One region of the Bradyrhizobium sp. LCT2 genome, then DNA from elsewhere that is predicted to be linked to it. Evidence: predicted binding sites of a transcription regulator. Region 1 holds the regulator's gene; each other region holds the start of a gene.

Region 1 (2,264 bases):
GATCACTTGATGTTGCGGACGGCCTGAACACGCTCACGCAGCGCACCATTGACCGGCCCGGAAAACGAAACGTGCCGCCTTTTAAGGGCGGCACGTGACACTATCTTATGCCTGGTGAAACCGGTGTCAATGCCGCCCGAAAGCCTCGCGAAACGCTGAATCCGTAGTCTTGCGGAGCCGAAATTGCGGGGTTTTCGCCACGGAACATGTGGAAGCGAGTCGGCGGACTCTTGCGCGTGAGTCACGCCATATTGTAGCGTTTGGCTTGTCAGATACGACATCTCGTGCAGTGTTTCTGATCCTCTAAGTCCTCATGTACCGGCGTAGACGTTCGGGCGTTATCGGCGCGCCCGGCGAGCCTTAAGGGATTCTGACGGCACGGGTTTTTCGAGGCTTAGGCATTCGCCGCGAGGCGCCAGGATGGCAGCCGCACGGCGAGGGAAAGGGTGCAATGACGGTTTTGACCTGGTCCGACGATCGCGTCGAGCAGTTGAAAAAGCTCTGGGAGGCCGGATTATCGGCCAGCCAGATCGCAGCCGAGCTCGGGAACGTGACCCGCAATGCCGTGATCGGCAAGGTACACAGGCTCGGCCTATCCGGCCGCGCCAAGAGCCCCTCATCGGCGGCTCCGCGGCCGCGCAAGGCGCGCCCCGCGCAGCACATGATGCGGGTGAGCCGCCCCATTGCGCGCGGCAACACCGCGCTGGCGCAGGCCTTCGAGGTCGAGGTGGAGGCCGAACCGGTCACCTACGACAACGTGGTGCCGATGAGCCAGCGGCTGTCGCTGCTGGAGCTGAACGAGGCGACCTGCCACTGGCCGGTCGGCGATCCCTCGAGCCCGGATTTCTTCTTCTGCGGCGGCAGGGCGCTGTCGGGCCTGCCCTACTGCGCGCAGCACTCGCGCGTGGCATATCAGCCCGCCGCGGATCGCCGGCGCGCACCGGCGAAGCCCTCGCGGTGAGTTTGTCGCTCTAGCTGATTGCAAAGACGGCGCCGTCACGCGATGACGGATCGACACACTCCGATGTCGTCCCGGCGAAGGCCGGGACCCATAACCACCAGCAGATGTGGTTACGGGGACACGGAGTTACCCTTGTCGCGCAAACAATTGCGCCCTGGGGTTATGGGTCCCGGCCTTCGCCGGGACGACACCGATATCGTGGCGACAGCTCGCCAAACCAACTCGCCCCTAGCTTACGTCTGCTCCGCCTTCGCAAAGCGATCATCCAGCGCGTAGCCGGCTCCGCGGACGGTGCGGATGGGATCCTGCTCGCGGCCGAGATTGAGCAGCTTGCGCAGGCGGCCGATGTGGACGTCGACGGTGCGCTCGTCGATGTAGATGTCGCGGCCCCAGACGCTGTCGAGCAGCTGCTCGCGCGAGAACACGCGGCCGGGATGCTCCAGGAAGAACTCCAAGAGGCGATATTCGGTCGGGCCGAGGTCGATCGGCCGGCCCGAGCGCGCGACGCGGCGCTTGTCGCGATCGAGCTCGATGTCGCCATAGGCCAGCACCGTTGCGAGCCGCTCCGGGCTTGCGCGCCGCAGCAGGCCCTTCACGCGCGCCAGGAGCTCCGGCACCGAGAACGGCTTGACGATGTAGTCGTCGGCGCCGGTCGCAAGACCCCGCACCCGCTCGCTCTCCTCGCCGCGCGCGGTGAGCATGATGATCGGGAGCTGCTTGGTCTCGGGCCGGGTCCGCAGCCGGCGGCACAGCTCGATGCCTGACAGTCCCGGCAGCATCCAGTCGAGTACGATCAGATCGGGGATGTGTTCCTTGAGGCGGGTGTCGGCGTCGTCGCCGCGCATCACCGTCTCCACATCATAGCCGTCGCCTTCGAGGTTGTAGCGGAGAAGCTCGGTGAGAGCTTCCTCGTCCTCAACCACCATAATGCGTGCGCCCATGGTGTCGTCGCTCCTTAAGTCTTCAGGTATTCGGGACCGTCGTGGCGAAGGTCGTCATGTCGCCCTTCGGCCGCTTGTCGGTGATCGCCTGGCCCTCGATCATGTAGAACACGGTCTCGGCGATGTTGGTGGCGTGGTCGCCGATCCGCTCGATGTTCTTGGCGCAGAACATCAGATGGATGCAGAACGAGATGTTGCGCGGATCCTCCATCATGTAGGTGAGGAGCTCGCGGAACAGCGAGGTGCAGATGGCGTCGACTTCCTCGTCGCCCTTCCACACCGCCATCGCCGCCGGCAGATCATGCGCGGCATAGGCGTCCAGCACCGACTTGACCTGCTGCTGCACGAGGTCGGTCATGTGC
Region 2 (2,264 bases), 4.2 Mb from region 1:
AGCGGGTAGAACGGTGACGTGGAAGCGTGCTGCATGAAGCTTTCGTTGAAGCGGCGGTGCTCGACCCGCCGCTTCTGGCCGCGGATGTGACGGTCCTTGATGTGGATTTGCGAGGCCTGCGAGAAGCTCGCGAGCTGCTTGTGGGTCGACTGCGTCGCGATGATGCCGGGCGCTTCCGGGGGAAGGTTCGCGAGGCCCATGGCGAAGCGGCCGGCATAGAGGGGGTGGAATTTCATGAAGCCGGCCCAGGCCTCGTCGAACAGGATGTATTCGCAGAGATGGCCGATGCGCTTCAGGATCATCTCGGCGCTGTGGATCGAGCCGTCATAGGTGCACTGCTCGACCACGGCGACGCGGAACGGCCGTTCCTTGCGCCAGGCGTCGCGATCCCTGACCAGCGGATGGCTGCGGATCGCCTCGCGCAGGGCCTTCTCGTCGAGCATGTCCCAGCGCATCGGGCCGATCAGGCCCCAGGCGTTGCGGATGGTCGGGACGTAGACCGGGATGCCGCCATTGATCATCAGCGCGCCGTGATGGGCGGCCTTGTGGTTGTTGCGGTCGAACAGCACGAGGTCGCCGTCGGTGACGAGCGCGCCGAGCGCGACCTTGTTCGAGGTCGAGGTGCCATTGAGCACGAAATAGGTCTTCTCCGCGCCGAAGATCTGGGCGGCTTCCTTCTGCGCCTTCAGCGCCGGGCCCTCATGGGTGAGGAGGTCGCCGAGGTCGAGCACGGAATTGTCGAGGTCGTCGCGGAACACGGATTCGCCGAGATGCTCGACGAACACCCGGCCGATGGGGCTGCGATTGTAGAACACGCCGCCATTGTGGCCCGGACAGGTCCAGAGCTGGTTGCCTTCCTCGGCATAGTCGACCAACGCGCCGAAGAACGGCGTCTTCAGCGTCTCGGCATATTGCTTGAGCCGGCTGATCAGGTTCTTGGCGATGAAGGTCGGCGTCTCCTCGGAGAGGAAGACATAGCCGTCGATGAAGTCGAGCACCTCGACCGGCAGATCCTCGAACCGCTTGCGCCGGATCAGGAGGATGATCGGGAAGTCGAGGCCGCGGCGCCGCATCAAATTAATCAGCGCCGAGGTCTTGCCCTCCAGGCCCTTCTTGCCCCAGTCCACCACCATGCAGCCGATCGCGGCGTCGGTCTGCACCGCGATCTCCGCGTCCTCCAGCTTGCGGGCCCGGACGACCTCGAAGCCGGAGCGCTGGATTTCCTCGATGATCTGGTTGAAGCGGACGCCTTCGAGGTCGTCGGCGTCGAACACGGGTGCGGCGAACAGGAAGTTGAAGCGCTTGAAATAGTCCATTATCTGTCCCGAATGTACTGGAGACACAGCTCTCGGCACATTCGATGACAGTTGGATGACAGGAGCTGCGGCTGGCGTTTCGCCTCTCCCCGCTTGCGGGGAGAGGCGGATTGCGCAGCAATCCGGGCGAGGAGGAGCTTCCGCGAGTCCGACTATCACCGCCTTTGTGGGTGCAGCCCCTCACTCCAACGCTCTCAGCGCGAGCGAAGCTCGGCGCGGCCCCGTAAGAACGGGGAGAGGGAGAAGTCCGCTACCGCTTGGCCTCGCTGAACACCACCGTCGGCACCGCGCGGTTGACGACTTCGCGCAGCGCAAAGCTCGATTGCACCCGCGCGACGCGCGGCAGGCGTGACAGCTCGGTGCGGTGGATGCGCTCGAAATCCTGGATGTCGCGCGCGAGCACGATCAGGATGTAGTCGTCGGTGCCCGACATCAGGAAGCAACGCACGACGGAGGGGCATTTCACCACCTCCGCCTCGAACGCTTTCAGCGCTTCGTCGCTCTGGCTCTCCAGCGCAATGCGCACCAGCACCGTCGTGGTGAGGCCGAACTGCGCCAGGTCGAGCGCGGCCTGATAGGCCTGGATGTAGCCGTCGTCCTCCAGCGCCTTCTGCCGCCGCGCCAGCGCCGTGCTGGATAGTCCGACCTTGTTGGCAAGCTCGGTGTGGCTGGCCCGCGCGTTGGTCGTGAGTTCCGCGAGGATGGCGAGATCTTTCCGGTCGAGGGCCAATGTTTCGTTTCCAGCGTGAAAGGGCACTTCGGCGCCGGAAACCGGCGCGGAGATCGCGAAACTAGCTGATATTTGCACGAAACCAAACTGGACCCGTCGCTACCATGGCGAGGTGAATCAAGACGTTGGAAGGAGCCCAGGATGCGTGTCGGTGTGCCCAAGGAGATCAAGGTGCAGGAATATCGCGTCGGGCTCACCCCGGGCGCGGTCCGTGAATA
Region 3 (2,264 bases), 2.2 Mb from region 1:
CGGATCTGAAGACCTTCGCGGCGCTCGGCGTCTACGGCGCCTCCGCGATCACGGCGCTGACGGCGCAGAACACGCGCGGCGTCACCGGCATTCATGCGGTGCCGGCTGATTTCGTCACCGCGCAGATCGATGCGGTGTTCTCCGATCTCGACGTCGGCGCGGTGAAGATCGGCATGGTGGCCCAGGCCGCCAGCATCGATGCGATCGCAGCCGCGCTGGCGCACTGGAAGCCGCGCCATGTGGTGCTCGATCCCGTGATGGTCGCGACATCGGGCGACCGCCTGCTGGCGTCCGAAGCCGTGGAAGCCCTGCGCATGCGACTGATGCCGCTGGCCTCGGTGATCACGCCGAACCTGCCGGAGGCGGCAGCTCTCCTCGGCGAGCCCGCCGCGGCCAGCGAGGCCGGGATCGAAGGCCAGGGGCGCCGGCTGCTGGCGCTCGGCTGCCGTGCGGTCCTGATCAAGGGCGGACACGGCGAGGGCGCCGAGAGCATCGACTATCTCGTCACGTCCGAAAGCACGATCGCGCTCGCCGCGCCCCGCGTCGCGACCAAAAACACCCATGGCACCGGCTGTTCGCTGTCCTCCGCCGTGGCAGCGGGTCTCGCCAAGGGCGAGACTCTCGAGCAGGCGGTGCGCAACGCCAAGGCCTGGATCAGCGCCGCGATTGCCGCTGCCGACCGCTTCGGCGTCGGCCACGGCCACGGGCCGATCCATCATTTTCACAAATTTTACTGACGCCGGCTTCGAGCTGCGCGCCGGCCCCGGCCGTTAACCAACAAGGCGACGGGGACCGGGCTTTTGCGGACAGCCATGGCCGCTTCGTGTCGCCTGATTGTCGCATGCGACTGATATTCGCGGGGAGGGCGAGGCGAGGTTTGATTCGTATCTGAGGGTGCCTCAAAGGTTCAATCGGTCATCCCCCTGTCACGGGATATTGTTACAGGCTGTCGCATGGGAAGCTACGATGTGAGTGACGAAAGCCCTGAAAGGCGCTTTCGCACCTTGTTCATCTCCGACGTTCATCTCGGAGCCCGCGGTTCACAAGCCGACCTTCTGTTGGACTTCCTGCGCTACCATGACGCCGAGACGATCTATCTCGTCGGCGACATCGTCGACGGCTGGGCGCTGAAATCGAGCTGGCACTGGCCGCAATCGCATAACGACCTCGTGCAGAAGCTTTTGCGCAAGGCGCGCAAGGGTGCCAAGGTGATCTACATCCCCGGCAATCACGACGAGTTCCTGCGCAACTATTACGGCACGCATTTCGGCGGCATCGACGTGGTCGAGAACACCGTCCACACCGGCGTGGACGGCAAGCGCTATCTCGTCATCCACGGCGACATCTTCGACCTCGTGGTGCAGAACGCGCGCTGGCTCGCCCATCTCGGCGACAAGGCCTACGACTTTGCGATCCAGATGAATCGCTTCGTCAACTTCTTCCGGCGCATGTTCAAGGTGCCCTATTGGTCGCTGTCGCAATGGGCCAAGCAGAAGGTCAAGAACGCCGTCAACTATATCGGCGCGTTCGAGCAGGCGCTTGCCGCCGAAGCGCGCCGTCACGACGCCGACGGCGTGATCTGCGGCCACATCCACTATGCCGTGATCCGCGACGAGGCCGGCATCCGCTACATGAACTGCGGCGACTGGGTGGAGAGCTGCACCGCGCTGGTCGAGCACGACGACGGCCATTTCGAGATCATCACCTGGGCGGATCAGTTGCAGAAGCCCGCGCAGGTGCCGCAAGTGGCAGCAAGGGCCGCCTGATGCGCATCCTGGTCGCGACCGACGCCTGGCACCCGCAAGTCAACGGTGTGGTTCGGACGCTGACCAAGCTTGCTGACGCCGCCAAAGGGCTTAGCGTCGAAGGTCTTAGCATTGAAGGTCTTGGCGTCGAGTTCAATTTCCTGACGCCGCAGTCGTTCCGCACCTTCGCGATGCCGAGCTATCGCGACGTGCGGCTCGCGATGCCGCGCCCGGCGCGAATCGCGAAGCTGATCGCGGAAGCCCGTCCCGACAGCATCCATATCGCGACCGAAGGGCCGATCGGCCTGATGGTCCGCCGCTATTGCCGCCAGCGCAAGCTGCCGTTCACGACCAGCTTCCACACCCGCTTCCCTGAATATGTCCGCGCCCGTGTGCCGGTTCCGGGCTCGCTGATCTGGCGGGCGCTGCGTCGCTTCCATGCGCCCAGCCGCGCCGTGATGGCGGCGACCCCGGCGCTCGCCCGCGAGCTGACCGAGCGCGGCTTTGACAATGTCGTGC

Evidence for each region. Region 1 encodes PhoB, which activates phosphate uptake and scavenging genes when phosphate is short. Its sites were predicted from a motif close to TGTCATNNANCTGTCAT; they were not measured.
Region 2: EI171_RS32120 (Orn/Lys/Arg decarboxylase N-terminal domain-containing protein) is a predicted target of PhoB. The motif match lies at 1,361-1,377, and genes of this name have one in related genera.
Region 3: EI171_RS17835 (UDP-2,3-diacylglucosamine diphosphatase) is a predicted target of PhoB. The motif match lies at 914-930, and genes of this name have one in related genera.

The regions. Positions count from the first base shown of each region.
Region 1 covers NZ_CP034432.1:1,545,530-1,547,793, reverse strand. Annotated here, with positions in the region: gene EI171_RS07915 (GcrA family cell cycle regulator) at 452-961, shown strand; gene phoB (phosphate regulon transcriptional regulator PhoB) at 1,195-1,902, opposite strand; gene phoU (phosphate signaling complex protein PhoU) at 1,925-2,264, opposite strand, start outside.
Region 2 covers NZ_CP034432.1:6,734,400-6,736,663, reverse strand. Annotated here, with positions in the region: gene EI171_RS32120 (Orn/Lys/Arg decarboxylase N-terminal domain-containing protein) at 1-1,316, opposite strand, end outside; gene EI171_RS32115 (Lrp/AsnC family transcriptional regulator) at 1,567-2,046, opposite strand; gene ald (alanine dehydrogenase) at 2,188-2,264, shown strand, end outside.
Region 3 covers NZ_CP034432.1:3,701,969-3,704,232, forward strand. Annotated here, with positions in the region: gene thiD (bifunctional hydroxymethylpyrimidine kinase/phosphomethylpyrimidine kinase) at 1-737, shown strand, start outside; gene EI171_RS17835 (UDP-2,3-diacylglucosamine diphosphatase) at 954-1,766, shown strand; gene EI171_RS17840 (glycosyltransferase family 1 protein) at 1,766-2,264, shown strand, end outside.